3 regions of the Embleya sp. NPDC127516 genome follow, and region 3 is predicted to be linked to each of the others. Evidence: riboswitches for the same ligand, from Rfam matches in the RefSeq annotation. Region 3 holds a riboswitch; each other region holds the start of a gene.
The links. A riboswitch is a leader RNA that binds a small molecule or an ion and turns the genes downstream of it on or off. The one in region 3 is predicted to bind cobalamin.
Positions count from the first base shown of each region.

Region 1: linked by a shared signal. The riboswitch ahead of ACIRL2_RS24215 (cob(I)yrinic acid a,c-diamide adenosyltransferase) and the one ahead of ACIRL2_RS23130 (energy-coupling factor ABC transporter permease) in region 3 are both predicted to bind cobalamin.
Region 2: linked by a shared signal. The riboswitch ahead of ACIRL2_RS04410 (ribonucleoside-diphosphate reductase subunit alpha) and the one ahead of ACIRL2_RS23130 (energy-coupling factor ABC transporter permease) in region 3 are both predicted to bind cobalamin.

Region 1 is NZ_JBIWJT010000012.1:171,928-177,587, reverse strand. It holds gene ACIRL2_RS24230 (phosphotransferase) at 1-703, shown strand, start outside; gene ACIRL2_RS24225 (hypothetical protein) at 792-1,766, opposite strand; gene ACIRL2_RS24220 ((2Fe-2S)-binding protein) at 2,135-2,950, opposite strand; gene ACIRL2_RS24215 (cob(I)yrinic acid a,c-diamide adenosyltransferase) at 2,926-3,519, opposite strand; cobalamin riboswitch at 3,578-3,704, opposite strand; gene ACIRL2_RS24210 (Ig-like domain-containing protein) at 4,330-4,875, shown strand; gene ACIRL2_RS24205 (DUF5708 family protein) at 5,078-5,272, opposite strand; gene ACIRL2_RS24200 (ABC transporter ATP-binding protein) at 5,546-5,660, shown strand, end outside.
Region 2 is NZ_JBIWJT010000002.1:429,847-435,506, reverse strand. It holds gene ACIRL2_RS04415 (ribonucleotide-diphosphate reductase subunit beta) at 1-80, opposite strand, end outside; gene ACIRL2_RS04410 (ribonucleoside-diphosphate reductase subunit alpha) at 98-2,416, opposite strand; cobalamin riboswitch at 2,492-2,743, opposite strand; gene mug (G/U mismatch-specific DNA glycosylase) at 3,618-4,211, opposite strand; gene ACIRL2_RS04400 (GNAT family N-acetyltransferase) at 4,292-5,116, opposite strand; gene ACIRL2_RS04395 (MarR family winged helix-turn-helix transcriptional regulator) at 5,122-5,583, opposite strand.
Region 3 is NZ_JBIWJT010000011.1:287,125-292,784, forward strand. It holds gene ACIRL2_RS23115 (energy-coupling factor ABC transporter ATP-binding protein) at 1-666, opposite strand, end outside; gene cbiQ (cobalt ECF transporter T component CbiQ) at 663-1,406, opposite strand; gene ACIRL2_RS23125 (energy-coupling factor ABC transporter substrate-binding protein) at 1,411-1,806, opposite strand; gene ACIRL2_RS23130 (energy-coupling factor ABC transporter permease) at 1,803-2,516, opposite strand; cobalamin riboswitch at 2,544-2,753, opposite strand; gene ACIRL2_RS23135 (RDD family protein) at 2,943-3,488, opposite strand; gene ACIRL2_RS23140 (class II aldolase/adducin family protein) at 3,635-4,489, opposite strand; gene ACIRL2_RS23145 (hypothetical protein) at 5,282-5,653, shown strand.

The DNA of each region.
Region 1 (5,660 bases), on a different contig from region 3:
CGTGTGGCACGTGTTGGGCAGCCGTGCGGACGCGGTCCTCAAGCTCGCGACACCGGACGGCACCGCGGCGGCCAATCCGCGCTACTGGGCCCGGGAGGTCGAGGCGTACGAGAGCGGCTTCGCGCACAGCGTCTACGCCGACTTCGGGCTGACCGCGCCTCGGCGACTGCGCGCGGATCCGCGCGAGGACGGGTCGGTCGCGCTGTGGCTGGACTTCGTGCGCGGGCGGTCCGGAACCACGTGGAACGTCACCCGGTGGGCCGATTTCGCCCGGCGACTCGGCGCCGCGCAGGCCGTCCCCCGACCGGCCGGGCCCTCCTGGCTGTTCGAGCGCCCGCCGCCGGTCGGACCACTGGCCGCCCGGACCCTCGAACTGCCGTACGTGCCTTGCCATCTGAACCTGCGGCCGGTGGACCTGATCGCGCGCGACGAGGACGTCGTACTGCTCGACTGGTCGCACGCGGGCTATGGGCTGCCGGGTGAGGACCTGACCGGGTTGATCCTGGCGCACGCGGCCGATCCCGAGCTGGCCGCGACCCTGGACGCCACGCTGCCGGCCGAGTACGCGCGGGGCGCGGAACGGGCCGAGGCGGACGTGCGGATCGCGATCGCGGCGACGGCGCCCGCGAAGTACGGACCCGGTGCGGACGCGGCGACCCGGCGGATGTTGCGGAAGTGGACCGAGGACGCGGTGGGCCGTTGATCCGGGTTCCCTGCCGCGCCCGGCGCACCGGCCCGAGGGTCGGGGCGGCCGGGGCGGCGGGTGCGGCCGGGCGGTCGGTGCGGTCGATTCAGCGGCGCGACCTGCGGATCGCCCAGATCAGGACGAGCACGGTCGCGACCGCGGCGGCGGCGGCCGGCACCGGGCGCCGGCGGATCTCCGCCGAGCCGGTGAGGGTCGCGTGCCGGAGCGGGTCCGGGGTGTGGTCGAAGATTTGGTTGCCGGCGGTGTGTCCGACCTCGACGGTGCGGTCCTTGGCGTGTCCGACCCGGTCACCGGCCAGCTCGCGGGCCTGACCGGCCTTGTGCACGGCCGCGTCCTTGAGCTCCTCGGCGCGGTGTCCGGCCGATTGCTTGAGTTCCTCGGCGCGGTGTCCGGCCGCTTCCTTGAGCTCTCCGGCCCGGTGCTCGACGGCTTCCTTGGCCTGCTCGGCGCGGTGTCCGGCCGCTTCGATGAGCTCTTCGGCGCGGTGGCCGACCGCCTCCTTGGCCTTCGCGGTCTTGTGTCGGGCCGTCTCCTTGGCCTGCTCGACCCGCTGCCGCGCGGCGTCCTTGGCGTGCTCGGTTCGGTCCTGGACGGCGTCCTTGGCCTGCTCGGCCCGATCGCGGGCGGCCTTCCTGGCCTGCCCGGCCCCCTCCCGCGCGGCGTCCTTCGCTTGCCCGGCCCGGTCACGGGCGGCGTCCTTGGCCTCCCCGGCCCGGTCGCGGACGGTGCCCGCGGCCTGTTCGACGGCTTCGCCGGCCGCCGCTTCGAGCCGTTCGGCCCGGCGTCGGGCCCGCCCCGCGGCACGGTCGCTTCCTCGGCCGACCTGCTCCGCGGCCTCACCCACCTTGCGGTGCACCGTCTCGGGCGGCTCGGCCTGGGTCAACTCCTCCACCGCGTGATCCAATTGCTCACGTTTGCGGCTCAGCGTCGGCTCCTGCTGCGGGAGTGCGCTCTGCGTGGGTGATTCGACGGCGGGGGGAAGGACGGTCGGGAACGCGGCGACCTCGTCGGGATCGCGCGACGCGGACCTGCCGCCGGAGTCTCGGCCTGGGGTACTCATCGGTGCGTACTCCTCTTCACGGTCTCGATGTCCTCGCGTCACCGCCGAGGACCGCGCCTGGCGCCTGCCCCGGGGGCGCCCGGTCATTCGTCCTCGGCGGGCCTTCGACGGCCGGGGCCGTCTCCCCGATCCTGCCGGGGGCGCAGACCCGGCAGGACCGAGGACACGGCCCCGGCGTTCGCATTCGTCGATGCCGGATTCGGTGTCTCGTGGCCGAGGCTAGAAACAACCGGGCCGAGGATCCGGGAATGTCACCCGGATGCGCGGCTCGGCGTGTCCGACCGATTCACCCGATCGGCCGCTCCGCGCGGGACCCGACACACGGTTCCCGGTGCCCCGAGCGAACCGAACGGGCAGGCCGACGGTGCTCAGCCCGCGTTCCCCCGACCCGATGCCGACGACCCGATCCGGGTCCGGGTCGGCCGCGGCGGCTTGTCGTGGAAGACACAGTCGCCGCACGTACCGCCCCCGGGGATCCGGTAGTACAGGCAGCACGTGGTGCGGCGGAACGCGCCGAGCGCACCGTGCAGGCCGGTTCCACGCAACCGGCCTGCGGCCAACAGGCCGTCGGCGAACACGCGTGTGGTCGCGACGAGTTCCGGCTCGGTCGGAGCCAGGTGCCGGTGCAACACGCGGGCCGCGCCGACCAGGGCCGACGCGGCGTTGCCCCACAGCAGCCGCTCGGCGACCGGCACCACCGCTCGGGTCGCCCCGGCGAGCGGCACCAGATGCCCGACCAGCACCGCGTCGTGCAGCTGCTCGATCCCCGAGCGATCGTCCGGCACCGGCGCCGGCTCCGGATCGGGCGCCCACAACTCGACCGGCCCGGCGTCCGGGAAGCGCCAGTACGTCCGGGCCGGATCCAGGTCGGGCACCACCCGGCCGAGCACCGCCGCACCCAGTGCCACCGACCACAGCCGCGAGGCCACGCCCAGATACAGGATCGACGCGGCGACACGCGGTTCCTCGGTCCGCAGCCGGGCCCGTACGTGCTCCACCCGGGCCGCCCACGCGGCGGGCGCGGCCGGGTCGTACAGCTCGGCCAACGGCCGAAAGCCCGCGCCGTCGGTGATCGGTCCGGTCCGCAGCTCGAAGTAGGGCCCCACGTCGGCGAGCCGGCGCAGCGGCCCGCCGCCGTGGGACCGCGACCGCCCGCCGGTCAGCGGCTGTCGCCCGGACGCCACAACACATCACCCGCACCGTCGGCGTTGGCCCGCCGGGCGAGGACGAACAGCAGGTCGGACAACCGGTTGAGGTAGCGCGCGGTGAGCGGGTTGACGGTCGCGGCACCGCCTGCCGTCGCCCGCTCGTCCGCCTCGATCAGCGCCCAGGTCGAGCGCTCGGCACGTCGGGCCGAGGTGCGGGCCACGTGCAGCAGGGCCGCGGCCGGGCTGCCGCCGGGCAGTACGAAGGAACGCAGCGCGGCCAGTTCCGCGTTGAACGCGTCGCAGTGCTCCTCCAGCCGGGCCACGTCCGCCTCGGTGATCCGCAGCCGGGTGTCCCCCACGGCGATCGGCGCGCACAGGTCGGCGCCGACGTCGAACAGGTCGTGCTGCAGTTGCGCCAGTACCGCGCGCGTCTGCGGTTGCGGGTCGCCGAGCGCGAGCACGACCCCGATCGCCGCGTTGGTCTCGTCCGTGTCGGCGTACGCCGCCAACCTCGGATCGGTCTTGCGCGTACGGGAGTTGTCGCCCAGCGCGGTCGTGCCGGCATCGCCGGTACGGGTGTAGATCCGGCTCAAAACCAAGGACATGGTCGGCACCGGCCTCTCTCGGGGAAATCCGCCCCGGTTGGTGAGGTGGCGACGACGTGAGTCTCCTGGCTCTCGGATCATCGCTCCTCCCGGCCTTCCGACCCGTCTCGGGGCCGTGGCCGGTTCGGGAGTCGCTCCCCGATCACAGTGGCGGGACCGCGCCGGATTCACACCGGCTTCCTCGTACCGCCGTCGCCTTGCGCCTCCCACCATGACACGCGCGACGGGCCCGGTCCACCGTCGGATCCGGACCACGCGTGCGGGTGAAGCTTGCCGCCGGTCCGCGCGCCGAGCCCCGGACCGGCGCGGGTAAAGCCCAGGATCGGATTCCGAGAGCGGCTCCCTCGGCCGGCGTCGGCCCGGCGGTATCGGCGCCGAAGGGTGCCGACGGGCACCGGAGGGTGCCGGTGAGTCGATCCGCGATCCGGCCGTGCCGGGAAATCAGTGCCGGAGGTATGCGTGTCCACGGTGTCCGGAACACCTGAACCAGCCGGTCCGACGCGTCGGGTGGGTCGGGTACGTCGAGCGGGCGTGCTCCTGGCGTGTTGTGTGTCGCTGTTCGGAGCCGGGTCGGGGCATCCAGCCGCCTGCGCGGGGTGGTTCGGTCCCGAGGGGATGCATCTCACCTCCTCCGTACCGCTCTTCGATGCCGGCTCGGCGCGGCCGACTCCTTCCGCTGCGGACTTCGACGCCGGGTCGGGACATACCGCCCCGCCCGCCGGACCCCTCGGCGCGGGGACGGCAGGCCCCACCCCATCCGCATCGCTGTTGAGCGCCGGCGCCGGGCGCCCCGTCGGGTCCGGCGACCGGGTGCGGTCCAGGGACCAGCCCGAGCCGAACCTGCCACCCGTCCCGCGTGCCGTCGCCGATCGGGTGGGCACTCGCGCCGGGCAGTCGGTGGACGTCCCGGTCCTGGCCGGCGACTCCGGCGAAGGGCTGGTCGTGCTGTCGTACACCAATCCCGAACACGGCCTGGTGCTCCAGCCGGACGAGCGGGGCGACGCGAATTCGGTGCTGCGGTACACGCCGGGGCCGGGCTTCACCGGACGCGACAACTTTCGCTACACGATCGTCGACCGGCTCGGCCGCGAGGCCACCGCGAGCGTGCGGATCGACGTGGCGGCCGGCCCCGGAGCGTCCGGCCGGCCGGTCGAGACCCGGGCGGGCAAGCTCGGCGTCCATCGCGGCGTCGACGAACTCCGCGCGCCCTCCGCCGCGTCGGCGGCGCGTCCGCGCGCCGGGATCGATCCGGGCGGCGGGTCGCTGCTCGTGGCCTTCCTCGGCTCGGCCCTGCTCGGGGCGGGTGTCCTGGCCTTCGTCGCCCACCGGCGGCCGGGCCGGCGGCGGCCCGGCTGAGCGGGCCCGGGTCGCTTCGATCGGCCGTTCGGGGTTCCGTGCCCGGATCGGCGGCTGTTCCGGGGTTCTTCGGCCTGATCGCCCTTCCGGGGCTCTTCCCCCGATCGGCTGCTCCGGGGTTCTTCGGTCTGATGGCCCTTCCCAGGCTCGTCACCCCGATCGGCCCCTCCGGGCCTCCTCGGTCCGGCCGGTGTCGCCCCGGTCAGCCCTTCCGGGCCTCCTGGGTGAGCTGGTAGAGCCCGTACAGCAGCTCGGCGATGCCGACGATCAGCAACACGACACCGATCTTCCCGAGCGCGACCACCGGTGTGTCCACGTCGTCCGCGAACAGCTTCAGGGCTCCGCCCACCACCGCGCTCAACAGGCCGGCCGTCAACGAGCCGCGTGCCTTCGCCACGGTCTTCCTCCTCCACTCGACCTGCGGGTACGGCTATGAGGCTAGGTCCGGGCCCCGGCCCGGCACGCCCTCCGCGGGAACGAACCGGCGTACACACTTCGGCCTAGGCCCTGTCCGGGTTCGCCGCGGCCGGTGGGTTCGTCGGGGCCTCCGGGAATGGGGGCGGGCCCCACCCCCGGAGGGCGGCCAGCCCCATGGGCACGCCCGTTGCACGCTCCTAGCGTGGATCCGGTGCCGTGAACGGGGAGCGGCCGGAACGGCGGAGGGACGAACGTGAGCGGGCGACCGACACGGCCACGACACACGATCGGGGACGAGCGGGAGGGTGCCGGGGCACCGGCCGTCCGGCTCGACGCGGTGCGCAAGGTGTACGGCAAGGGCTCGGCCC
Region 2 (5,660 bases), on a different contig from region 3:
ACCGTCCAGGTGTTGCGGATCGCCGCGCGGTACTTCTCGTAGAAGTCCGGGTACTGCATCGGGCGCAGCGTGAGGTTCATTCCGGGATCGAGCAGGCTCACGTGCACGCCTCACAGGCTTCGGGGTTCTCCAGCGAGCAGGCGATGACCTCGAGGTCCGAGATCTCCTCGACGGGCGCGGCCGAGGCCTGCGCCGGCACGGTCGCCTGCTGGATCCGCGTCGCGGGGCGCGAGCGCAGGTAGTACGTGGTCTTGAGGCCGGTGGACCACGCGTAGCGGTACATCGAGGACAGCTTGCCGATGGTCGGGTCGGCCATGAACAGGTTCAGCGACTGCGACTGGTCGATGTACGGCGAGCGGGCCGCCGCCAGGTCGATCAGCGCACGCTGCGGAAGCTCCCACGCGGTGCGGTACAACTCCCGCACGTCCTCCGGGAGTTCGGCGATGCTTTGGACCGAGCCCTCGGCGCGCTTGATCCGGTCGCGGACCGCGGGGGTCCACAGGCCGCGGGCCTTGAGCTCGCGCACCAGGTAGGCGTTGATCTGGAGGAACTCGCCGGACAACGTCTCGCGCTTGAACAGGTTCGACACCTGCGGCTCGATGCACTCGTAGGCACCGGCGATCGAGGCGATGGTCGCGGTCGGCGCGATCGCCACGAGCAGCGAGTTGCGCAGGCCGTGCTCGGCGACCCGGTCGCGCAGCGCGTCCCAGCGCTTGGTCTGGGTCGGGTACACGCCCTCCCACAGGTCCGGCTGGAGCCGGCCGCGCGCGGCGTGCGTCTCGGCGTAGGCCGGGTGCGGGCCGTGCGCCTCGGCGAGCGCCGAGGAGGTCTCCAGCGCGGTCAGGTAGATCTCCTCGGAGATCAGCGTGGACAACTCGCGCGCCTCGACCGAGTCGAACGGCATGCCGAGCGTGAAGAACACGTCCTGCAGGCCCATCAGGCCCAGGCCCACCGGGCGCCACCGCGGGTTGGACGCCGCGGCCTGGTCGGTCGGGTAGTAGTTGATGTCGATCACGCGGTCCAGGAAGACCACCGCGGTGCGCACCGTCGCGCGCAGCTTGTCCCAGTCCATGCCCTCGCCGGCGATCACGTGCGCGCCGAGGTTGACCGAGCCGAGGTTGCACACGGCGGTCTCGCCGTCGCTGGTCACCTCGAGGATCTCGGTGCACAGGTTGGACAGGTGCACCACGTTGCCGGGCTCCGCGGCCTGGTTGCAGGTGCGGTTGGCGGCGTCCTTGAAGGTCATCCAGCCGTTGCCGGTCTGCGCGAGCGTGCGCATCATCCGGGCGTAGAGGTCGCGCGCGGGCATCTGCCGGACGAACCGGCCGTCCCGCTCGGCGGCTTCGTACACCTTGTCGAACTCGGCGCCCCACAGGTCGGGCAGTTCGGGCAGCTCGTTCGGGTCGAACAGCGACCAGACGCCGTCCTCCTCGACCCGGCGCATGAACAGGTCCGGCACCCAGTTGGCCAGGTTGAGGTTGTGCGTGCGGCGCGCGTCCTCACCGGTGTTCTCGCGCAGTTCGAGGAACTCCAGGATGTCCGGGTGCCAGGTCTCCAGGTACACGCAGGCCGCGCCCTTGCGCCGGCCGCCCTGGTTGACCGCGGCCACCGACGAGTCGAGCGTCTTGAGCCACGGCACGATGCCGTTGGAGTGCCCGTTGGTGCCGCGGATCAGCGAGCCGCGCGAACGCACCCGCGACCACGCCACGCCGATGCCGCCGGCGAACTTCGACAGTCGGGCGATCCGCCCGTACATGTCGTAGATCGACTCCAGCTCGTCCTTGGGCGAGTCGAGCAGGTAGCACGAGGACATCTGGGTGTGCACGGTGCCGGAGTTGAACAGCGTCGGCGAGCTGGGCAGGTAGGCGAGCGAGGACATCAGCCGGTAGAAGCCGATCGCCTCGCCGGGCTCCTGGGCCAGGCCGCACGCCACGCGCAGCAGGAAGTGCTGCGGGGTCTCGACCACCTTGCGCGAGACCGGGTGGCGCAACAGGTAGCGGTCGTACACGGTGCGCAGGCCGAAGTACTCGAACCGCCGGTCGCCGTCGACGTCCACGGCGGCGTCCAACTCGGCGGCGTGCTCGGCGACGAACGCCGCGGTCTCCGCGCCGATGACGCCCTCGCGCCGGCCGAGCGCGATGCCCGCGCTGAACGAGGTGACCCCCGCGTCGAGGGCCTCGTCCGCGATCCGGCCGGCGAGCAGGCGCGCGGCGAGCCGCGAGTAGGCGGGCTCCTCCGCGATCAGCTCGGCGGCGGTACGCACCGCCAGGTCCGCGGCCGCTCCCTTGTCCGCGCCCTCGTTGAGACCCGCGACGACCCGGCGGACGACCCGATCCGGATCGACCTCCGGCAGATCGCGCGCCTGGGTGCGCACCAGGGTAGCCAGTTGGTCCTCGGGGCTTTCGTCGATCCGCATCCGGGTCGCGCCCACGCTGTCCACAACGGTCACGTGCTCTCTCCTCGCGAGCTCGTACGTACAGTGACCCCGCGCCCGAAGGCGCGGACAGCCGGCAGGTATTCGGACTCGCGGGCATGCCGGGGCGCCACCGGGCACGATGTGCTCGGCGGGCCGCGGAGTTCCCCGTGGTCGTCGCGCGCCGAACCCCTCCGGGCGTTCGGCGCCGCAGGACGACATTCGTTCCCGCTTACCGCTGCGGGGGCAGTCCCGGCTTCACACCGGGTTCCCTCTTGCGTCGCCTTTCCGTTTGAACCGGAACGGCGAACCAGCTGCGTCGCAGAGCATATATGTAGTGGCGGGGTGGTCGTCGCACCCCCAGGTGTTGTGTCGTGTCGCGATTCCCGACGTACCACGATTTCGGCCGGGACGGGCCCACTCCCGGCGGCGATGCCGTCCACACCGGGTGTCGCGGCGCCTCCCGAGCCGAGCGGAATCGTCTCCTCCCGGCGTACGCCCGGCATGACGGTACTCGCGCGCGGGCCGCCGAATGGCTGCACGACACGCCGGCGTTGTGCGCGGCGCGCGTCGCCGAGCCCCTGTCGAACGTGGTGTCCGGGCGTCGAGGGAAAGACCTTCGCGGGGCGGCCGAGCGGGCGAGGGCGAGGCATTGGGAGCGTACGGTCGGCCGCGGGGCGTGCCTGGCATGTACGGCGTCCGACGGGCGGGTCGGCGAGGCGGGAGCCGGGCGTGTCGGCGGGTGCCTCCGGCGGCCGGTGTGGGCTGCCTCGGAGGTGGCCTCGGCGGCGTCCTCAGGGGCGGCCGGTGCGGGGGCCGGCCCCGGATGGGCGCGCGTGTCGCGCCGGGCGGTCGGGGCATCGGTCCACCGGCCGGGGTACCTCCCGGCCCGAGTCGCGCCACTCCGCGACCAACGCCTCGTACACGGGTGTCTCGAACGCCTCGGTGGGCCACGGCCCGAACGGGGCCCGCAGGATCTCCATGCCGACCCAACCGCGCGAGGGAACGCGAAGTAACCACCAACCGGGTGATCCCACTCGGTCGATGGACGAATCGACTCGGATACAGGCGCGCGGACCGGCCCGGGCGCACCGACCGCGCCCTGGGGCGGTCGCGCCCCTTCGGGTCGTCCTCGGGCCGCATTCAGGCAGCCTTCGACCGCCTTCGATGGGTTTCGGCGGGTTTCCGGCCGGGTGCCTTCCGGTCAGGTGGTTTCGGTCCGGGTGCTTTCGGTCCCGGCGGTTTCGGTGCGTGGCGTTTCCGGTCGGGTGCTTTCGATCTGGGCCGCCGCCGTGCGCAGTTCGGCGAACGCCTCGCCGAGCGCCGCCGCCGTCCAGTGCGCGTTCAGGCCGCTCGGGTTCGGCAGCACCCAGATCCGGGTGTCGCCGATGGTCTCGGCCTGTCGACCGACCACCGCCTTGGGCCGGCCGAAACCGGTCCGGTACGCGCCGATGCCGAGCACGGCCAGCCAGGCCGGCCGGTACGTGCGCACCTTGGCGGTGAGCGCCGCGCCGCCGGCGACGTACTCGTCCCGGCTCAACTCGTCCGCACGGGCGGTGGTGCGGGCCACCACGTTGGTGATGCCGAGACCGAGCGCGGTCAACGCGTCCTGCTCGGCGGGCGCGAGCAGGCGGGGCGTGAACCCGGAGGCGTACAGCGCGGGCCAGAACCGGTTGCCGGGGCGGGCGAAGTGCCGCCCGGTCGCACCGGACCACAGGCCGGGGTTGATCCCGCAGAACAACACCCGCAGGTTCGGTCCGATCACGTCGGGGATGGTCCGGCCGTGCGCGGCGGCCATTTCGGCGGCGGTGGGATTGCGCCCGGGCGGGATCGGCAGCACGACGGGCTTCGCGGGCGGTCCGGGCTGCGCCGGGGTGCTCACGGCGCCTCCGCGATCAGCGCCGTCCCCACCGACCGGAAGCCGAGCCGGTCGTACACGCGGGCCACGTCCTGGTCGCCCGCCGACAGGAACACCGTCTCGCTCCCGTCGGTGAGCGCGTGCCGGGCCAGCTCCCAGGTCACCGCCGCCGCGAGGCCGCCACGTCGGGCCGCGGGGAGGGTGGCCACACCGACGATCTCGGTGGTGCCGTACAGGTGCTGATAACTGCCCACGCACAGCGGCCCGGCCGGGCCGTACGCGGCGAACATCACCGTCTCGCCGGTGCGCAGGCGCTCGTTGAGGTAGGACAGCAGTCCCGGGTCCTGGCCGAGCGCGGCGGTATCCCGTTCGGTCGGGCCGTCGGTCCCCGACGCGGTCCCCGGGTTCGCGAAGCCGACCGCCGCGACGCTGTGCACGATCGCCAGGTCGGTCGCGTCCGCCCGGATCCGACGCACCGTCACCAGGTCGGGCAGGGCCGGGCGTTCGGCCGGAAGCTCGGCCGGGTCGAGCACCATCAACGGGTGCTCGTGGACGTGCAGTTCGGCCTCGATCGCGGCCGCGCGCAGCGCCGGGGTGGTCTCGTCGACCCATTCGAACGTCTCGGGCACTTTCAACTCTCTCTGCCGCGCCCGCACCGCGCGGACGTCCGCGACGGTGGGCTCGACGGAGCTGCCGAGCGTGGGTCGTGCGTAGAAGGGCCACCCTTGGCCCTCACGAATGAACAGGGTCAGCGCGCCGAACGTTTCCGTGCGGGTGGCTCGGCGGGCCACCGCGTCGTAGAACATCTCCAAGTGGGCGCGCGCCTCTGCGGCGGACTTCGGCATGCGGGTCAGTGTGACACGACCACCGGCACCGATACCGGCCGGTGTGCCAACCCGGCCTTCAGTCGCGCGAGCAGCTCGGACAGCGTCCGGGCGTCCTCGTCGGACCAGTCGTCGAGGCGCTCGGCGATCACCGTCAGGCGGTCGTCGGTGGCCCGATCGACCACCGCGCGACCCTCCGGGGTGAGGCCGAGCAGGAAGGAGCGGCCGTCGTGCGGGTGCGGCCGGCGCTCCACCCACCCGTGCTCGACCAGGTGTGCGATGTGTCGGCTGACCACGGACATGTCCAAGTCGAGCAGTTCGGCGACGTGCCCGGCGCGCAGCGGCCGCGTACTGCGGGCAAGCGCGAACAGGACTGCGGAGCCGGGCGGCAGGCTGCCGATCGGAACCGCCTTGGCGAGGCTGCGGTGGACGCCGACGATGCCCTCGAACTCGGTGAGCAGGTACCGGCAGGCTTCCCGGGTGGCCATGGCGAGGCTCCTCTTCGTGGCGACTCGCCACCACCATAAAAGATGTTAGTTGCGCTCGGCAACTTCCACGAGACGAG
Region 3 (5,660 bases):
CGCCGGCCCGGTGTGCAGGCGCCCGTGTGCGAGGACCGCCGCGTCGTCGGCCCAGCGCAGCGCGAGGTCCACGTCGTGGGTGGCCATCACCACCGTCGTCCCGGTCGCACGCAAGTGGTCGAGCGTGTGCAACAGCGCTTCCTGCCCGGCCGGATCCAGGCCCGCGGTCGGCTCGTCCAGCACCAGCACCTCGGGCCGCATCGCGATCGCGCCGGCGATGGCGACCCGCTTGCGCTGGCCGAAGGACAGCAGGTGCACGGGCCGCTCGGCCAGTTCGGTGATTTCGAGCGCGGCCAGTGCCTCGGCCACCCGCGAGCGCACCTCGGCCGGGTCCAGATCCAGGTTGAGCGGCCCGAACGAGACGTCCTGGGCCACCGACGCCGAGAAGAGCTGGTCGTCGGGATCCTGGACGACCAGTTGCACAGCCCGCCGCAGCGCGGTGAGCCCCTTGCGGTCGTGCCGAATCGGCACCTCGTGCAGTTCGACCCGCCCCGAGTCCGGTGTCAGGCCGCCGGTCAACAGCCGCAGCAGCGTGGTCTTCCCGCTGCCGTTGGGCCCGAGCAGCGCCAGCGCCCGCCCGGTCGGAACGGACAGGGACAGCCCGCTCAACACGGCCGGCCCGTCCTCGTAGGCGTAGCCGATCTCTCGTACCCGCAACGGAATCACGGCACCACCGATACCAGGAGAAGAGTGGCGGCGACGACCGCCGCCACGACGAACAGGGAGCCCGCGACGAACGCCCGCGAGACGCGTACCTCGTCCACCAGCACCCGCAGGCGCCCGTCGTAGCCGCGTCCGGCCAGACCCGCCTCCAGGCGCTGGGCGCGGGCGAACGCGTGCACGAAGACCGCCGAGCCGAGCCCGGCCACCGAGCGCCAACGGGCTCGCCGGGTGCGGTGACCCAGCCGGCCCGCCTGGGCCTGGTTGATCCGCGTGGTCGTGTCGTAGAGCAGGAACAACATTCGATACATCACCGCGGCGACGTCCACCACGGCGGCCGGCACGCCCACCCGGTTCAGCCTCGGCAGTACGTCCGACAGCGGTGTGGTGAACGCGAACAGCAGCATCGCCAGGCCCGCGGCGGTGGAGCGGGCGAGCAACTCGGCGGCGTGGCGCGGCCCGTTGGGGGCCCAGCCGACGCCGTCCGCGCCGATCGTGACGAGCAGGGCGAGCGCGCCGGTGGCGGCGAATCCGAGCGGCGCGCGGGCGGCCCGCCACAACCGCCGGGCGGGCACGCGCGCGAAGCCGAACGCGACGACCAGGACGGTCGCCGCGACCAGGACCGCGCCGGGCCACGGCGGCAGTGCCACCGCGCACCCGAGCAGCCCGAAGGAGAGCACGGCCTTGTCGGCCGGATGGCGGTGACGCCACGAACTCGCGTGCGCCGCCGCGTCGATCGGCAGCACGGAATCAGCGGCCCGGGACCGATGCCGGCGTCTGGTCCGCGGGTGTCGCCCCGGCGGCATTCGCCGAAGCGGCGGTCGGTTCGTCGGGCGTGTCCGAGGCATCCGGCGCGAGCCGGCGGCGGGTGCGCTTGACCCCGAACATGTAGCCGACCACGCCCGCGCCGAGGGCGGCCTGCAACGCGAACAGACCGGACTCGATCTCTCCGGACGGCGGTTCGTACAGCGGGCTGAACCACGGCTCGTAGTCCGGGTCGTTCTCGGTGATCGCGGTCTCCGCCTGGGTGTCGGCGCCCGCGAACGGCTCGTCCTTGTGGTCGCCCATGCCGAACACCACGGGCAGGACCGCGAGCAGTACCACGGCCAACACGATCAGCAGGTTGATCTTCGTGGAGCGCTTCACTTGGACTTCTCCTCCTCGCGCGCGATCCGCGCGTCCGTGACCACACCGAGCCGGACCAGATCGCCGCGGCTGGACTGCCGCAACAAGCGCACGACCAGGACGGTCAGCAGACCCTCGCTGATCGCCAGCGGGATCTGGGTGAGGGAGAAGATGCCGCCGAACTTGGCCAACGCGCCCGCGAATCCGCTGTCCGGGTCGGGGAAGGCCAGGGCCAACTGCACGCTGGTGACGCAGTAGGTGCTCAGGTCCGCGACGAACGCGCCCACGAACACCGCGACATCCAGCGGAGTGGTGCCGCCGCGTCCGTCCAGGAGCGAACGGGCCAGCCGATACGCGCCGTAGCCGGCCCACGGGCCGACGATCGCCATGGAGAACACGTTCGCGCCGAGCGTGGTCAGCCCGCCGTGCGCGAGCAGCAACGCCTGGAAGAGCAGGGTGATCGTGCCCAGTACGGCCATGATCGGCGGCCGGAACAGGATCGCGCCCAGTCCGGTACCGGTGGGATGGGAGCAACTACCGGTGACGGAAGGGATCTTGAGCGCGGACAGCACGAACGAAAACGCGCCGGACGCGCCGAGCAGCAGCGTGTTCTCGGGTTTGTCGCGTACCTCGCGGGTGAGCGCGCGGGCGCCGTGGACGACGAACGGGGCCGACGCGACGCCCCAGGCGGCAGCGTGTTCCCAGGGCAGATAGCCCTCTGCGATATGCATGAGGAAGGGTCCCTCTCCAACACCTCGTGGACGGACGATCGCCGTGGCCGGTCTCCTGGCTGACGGGTCGTACGTTCACATCTCCGCCTTCCCGGGGCCGCGCGAGCGGTCCCAGTGGCTTCCCGCGGCGACGAATCAACGTTTCCGCGGGGGTGGAGGAGAACTTCCCGATCACAGTGGCGAGGGCCGCGCCGGCATCGAACCGGCTTCCCGAGCACCACGGCGAGCCGACACTAGTGGTCGGATGGACATGGCGACAAGATGGCTTTTGCAAACCGTGCGCAAGACCACAATGCGGGCGGAGCGGTCGAGCAATTGCCGCATTCCGGAGCGTGATCGTCGACGGGTGCGGCGGGGCGCGATTGCGGTGCGATGCGGAGTGGCGCGGTGTGGCGCGGCTCGGCGCCGAGGCACGCCGCGCGGTGCTCAGTCCAGGCCGGGTCCTCGGCCCCGGACCACCACGGTGCCCGCAACCCGGTCACCGACCCGCTGGCGCCGCTCGCTGGTGAGCACCGCGGTCAGGCCGACCGCGCCGAGCGCGAACGCGTCGACGCACAGCAGCAGCCAGCGGATCCCGAGCTGACGCCGCCCCGCCCGCCCACCGGACACGTCCACGACCCGGATACCGAACATCTGCATGCCCCACGTGCGCCCGTCGTGCTCGGCGGGCCGCAGTACCCAGTACCAGAACAGGATGGCCAGCGCGACCATCAGCACACCGACGGTGATCGTCGCGGTCAGCGGGCCGCTGCGGATCGAACCGTCGGGATGTGTGGGCAGCAGGACGAACAGGAACATCGCGGCGCCGGGCAACAGCGCGGACGCCAGCACGTCCACCACGAACTGGCCGATCCGGCGCCACAGCACCGAGGGGCCGACCGGGCTCGCGACCTCGGGCAGCCACACCCGGGCGCGCGGGCGGGCGGGCCGCGCCGAGCGGGCGAAGTGCCGCGGAAGGCTCCGTTCGTACATGCTGTTGTACTTTCCGCAACCGGGTGATTTGACTCCCGACGCGGCCGGATATCGGCGAGATTGCGCCCGGTCGGCGGATCCGGTCGGCGGCCGGGACCGGATGGCCCGGATCCGGCGCCGACGGCGGCGATCGGATTCTCGGGTGATCAGATCGTCATCGGGCCGTCCACGCCGAACAGGTCCGGCTCGGAGCGGCTGATCACGTCGTACAGCGGTTTGTAGTTGATCCAGGCGACCGTGTCGTTGCCCAGTTGTTCCCGGGTCAGCCGCGCGTTTTCCGGCGTGATCGGCTTGAGCTCGCCGGCCGCCTGGGCGAGCAGCTGTACCTGGCAGGAGCGCTCCATGGTGATGAACCACCACGCCGCCGCGTCGACCGACTGCCCCACCGTGAGCAGGCCGTGGTTGCGCAGGATCAGCGCCTTCCGCGGGCCGAGCGTCTTGGCGATGCGGCGGCCCTCCTCGGCGTCGAGTACGACGCCCGCGTAGTCGTCGAACAGCTCGTGATCCTCGTAGAACGGGCACACGTCCTGAGTGATCGGTTCGAGTCGGATGCCGAGCGCGGAGATCGCCCGGCCGTGCACGGAGTGGCTGTGTGCCGCCGCGACCACGTCGGGACGGGCCGCGTGGATCTGCGAGTGGATCGCGAACGCGGCCTGGTTGACGTGGAATCGGCCCTCGACGACCTGTCCCTCGTGGTTGACCAGAATCAGGTCGTCCACGGTGATGTGCTTGAACGACATCCCGAACGGGTTGACCCAGAAGTGATCGGTGAGCTCCGGATCACGCGCGGTGATGTGGCCGGCCACCCCCTCCTCGAAGCCGAACCGACCGAACAGCCGCAACGCCGCGGTCAACCGCTCCTTGCGGTGCCGGCGCTCCTGTTCGACGGTCTCGAACGTGGGCGGCAGGGCGAAGCTCAGGTCGGCCGGGGACACCGGCAGCGGCGGGGTCGGCTGCCGGCCCGGCACGTCCTGGGCCTGCGGAGCATCGGTGCCGGACATGTGTGTCTCCTCGAACTCGACTCGGTCTGCTATGCGGGGCGTGGGACGCGGCCGACGCTACCGGCGAGTCACTTCCCAGGACAGCCCCCGACGGCGGGCCGTTCGTGCGAGGCCGGGGATTTTAGCGCCCGGGTCGCGTTGGGACCGGGTTTCCGGAAATTAATCGAATATTGCCCGCAGGGCTCTTCGAGCTGCTTCTACGCTGCCGTTCAGTGAGTCCGGGAGGTCGAGTTCGAAGCAGTCGAACTCGAATTTCCGGACCCGCGACAGACGCACAAGATACGGGCAACGCGCAAAGTACGGGCGCGCGGAAAGAACGGGCGCACACAGGGGGAAGGGGCGCGTGACTTGAGCGGCGGGGGCGTGAATTCGACGGAGGTTGTGAGTATCGGCGCACGGGCGCCCTCGGCGACGCCCGTGTTCGGCCGCGGCGATCCGGTGCCGGTGCGGGCCAAGGCGGACGCGGGCCGGCGGGGTTCACCCGCCCGGGCTTCGACGTCGAGGAGCCCGATCGCGAGGAGTTGGGCGGAGATGGCACAACCCCCGCGACGGTCGAGGCCGTCCCGGCGCAGATCAGGCGACCTGCCGACCGGGTCCGACACCGAGTGGACCCCTGTGACCGAGGCGGATGTCATCGAAGCAATCGAGGCCGATCCCAACGCAGCAGTCGACGCCGACCCGATCGCGGTGATCCCGGTCGGGCCGCCGACCCCGGGTGTCGCAGCAGTGCCCGAGGACGAGCCTGTCGGAGTCCACCGGAAAGCCGCACCGCCGATCGCCCCGGAGGCAATCATGGCCAGTATGGAAACGGCCCTCAAGGAAGCAATGACGATCGAGGGCGCCGTGGGTGTGGCCCTCGTCGACTACACGAGCGGAATGGCGCTCGGAATTCTCGGCGGCAGCAAGGAACTCGACCTGAACGTGGCCGCCGCCGGAAACACCGACGTGATGCGCGCGAAGATGCGCACGATGGAGATGTTGCACCTCGGCGACCAGATCGAGGACATCCTGATCACGCTCGGCAAGCAGTACCACGTGATCCGGCCGCTGAGCGGCCGGGCCGGCAAGGGCCTGTTCCTCTACATCGTGCTGATGAAGGACCGCGCCAACCTCGCGCTGGCCCGACACAGCCTCAAGCGTATCGAGGAGGAGATCGAGGTCTGAGTTCGCG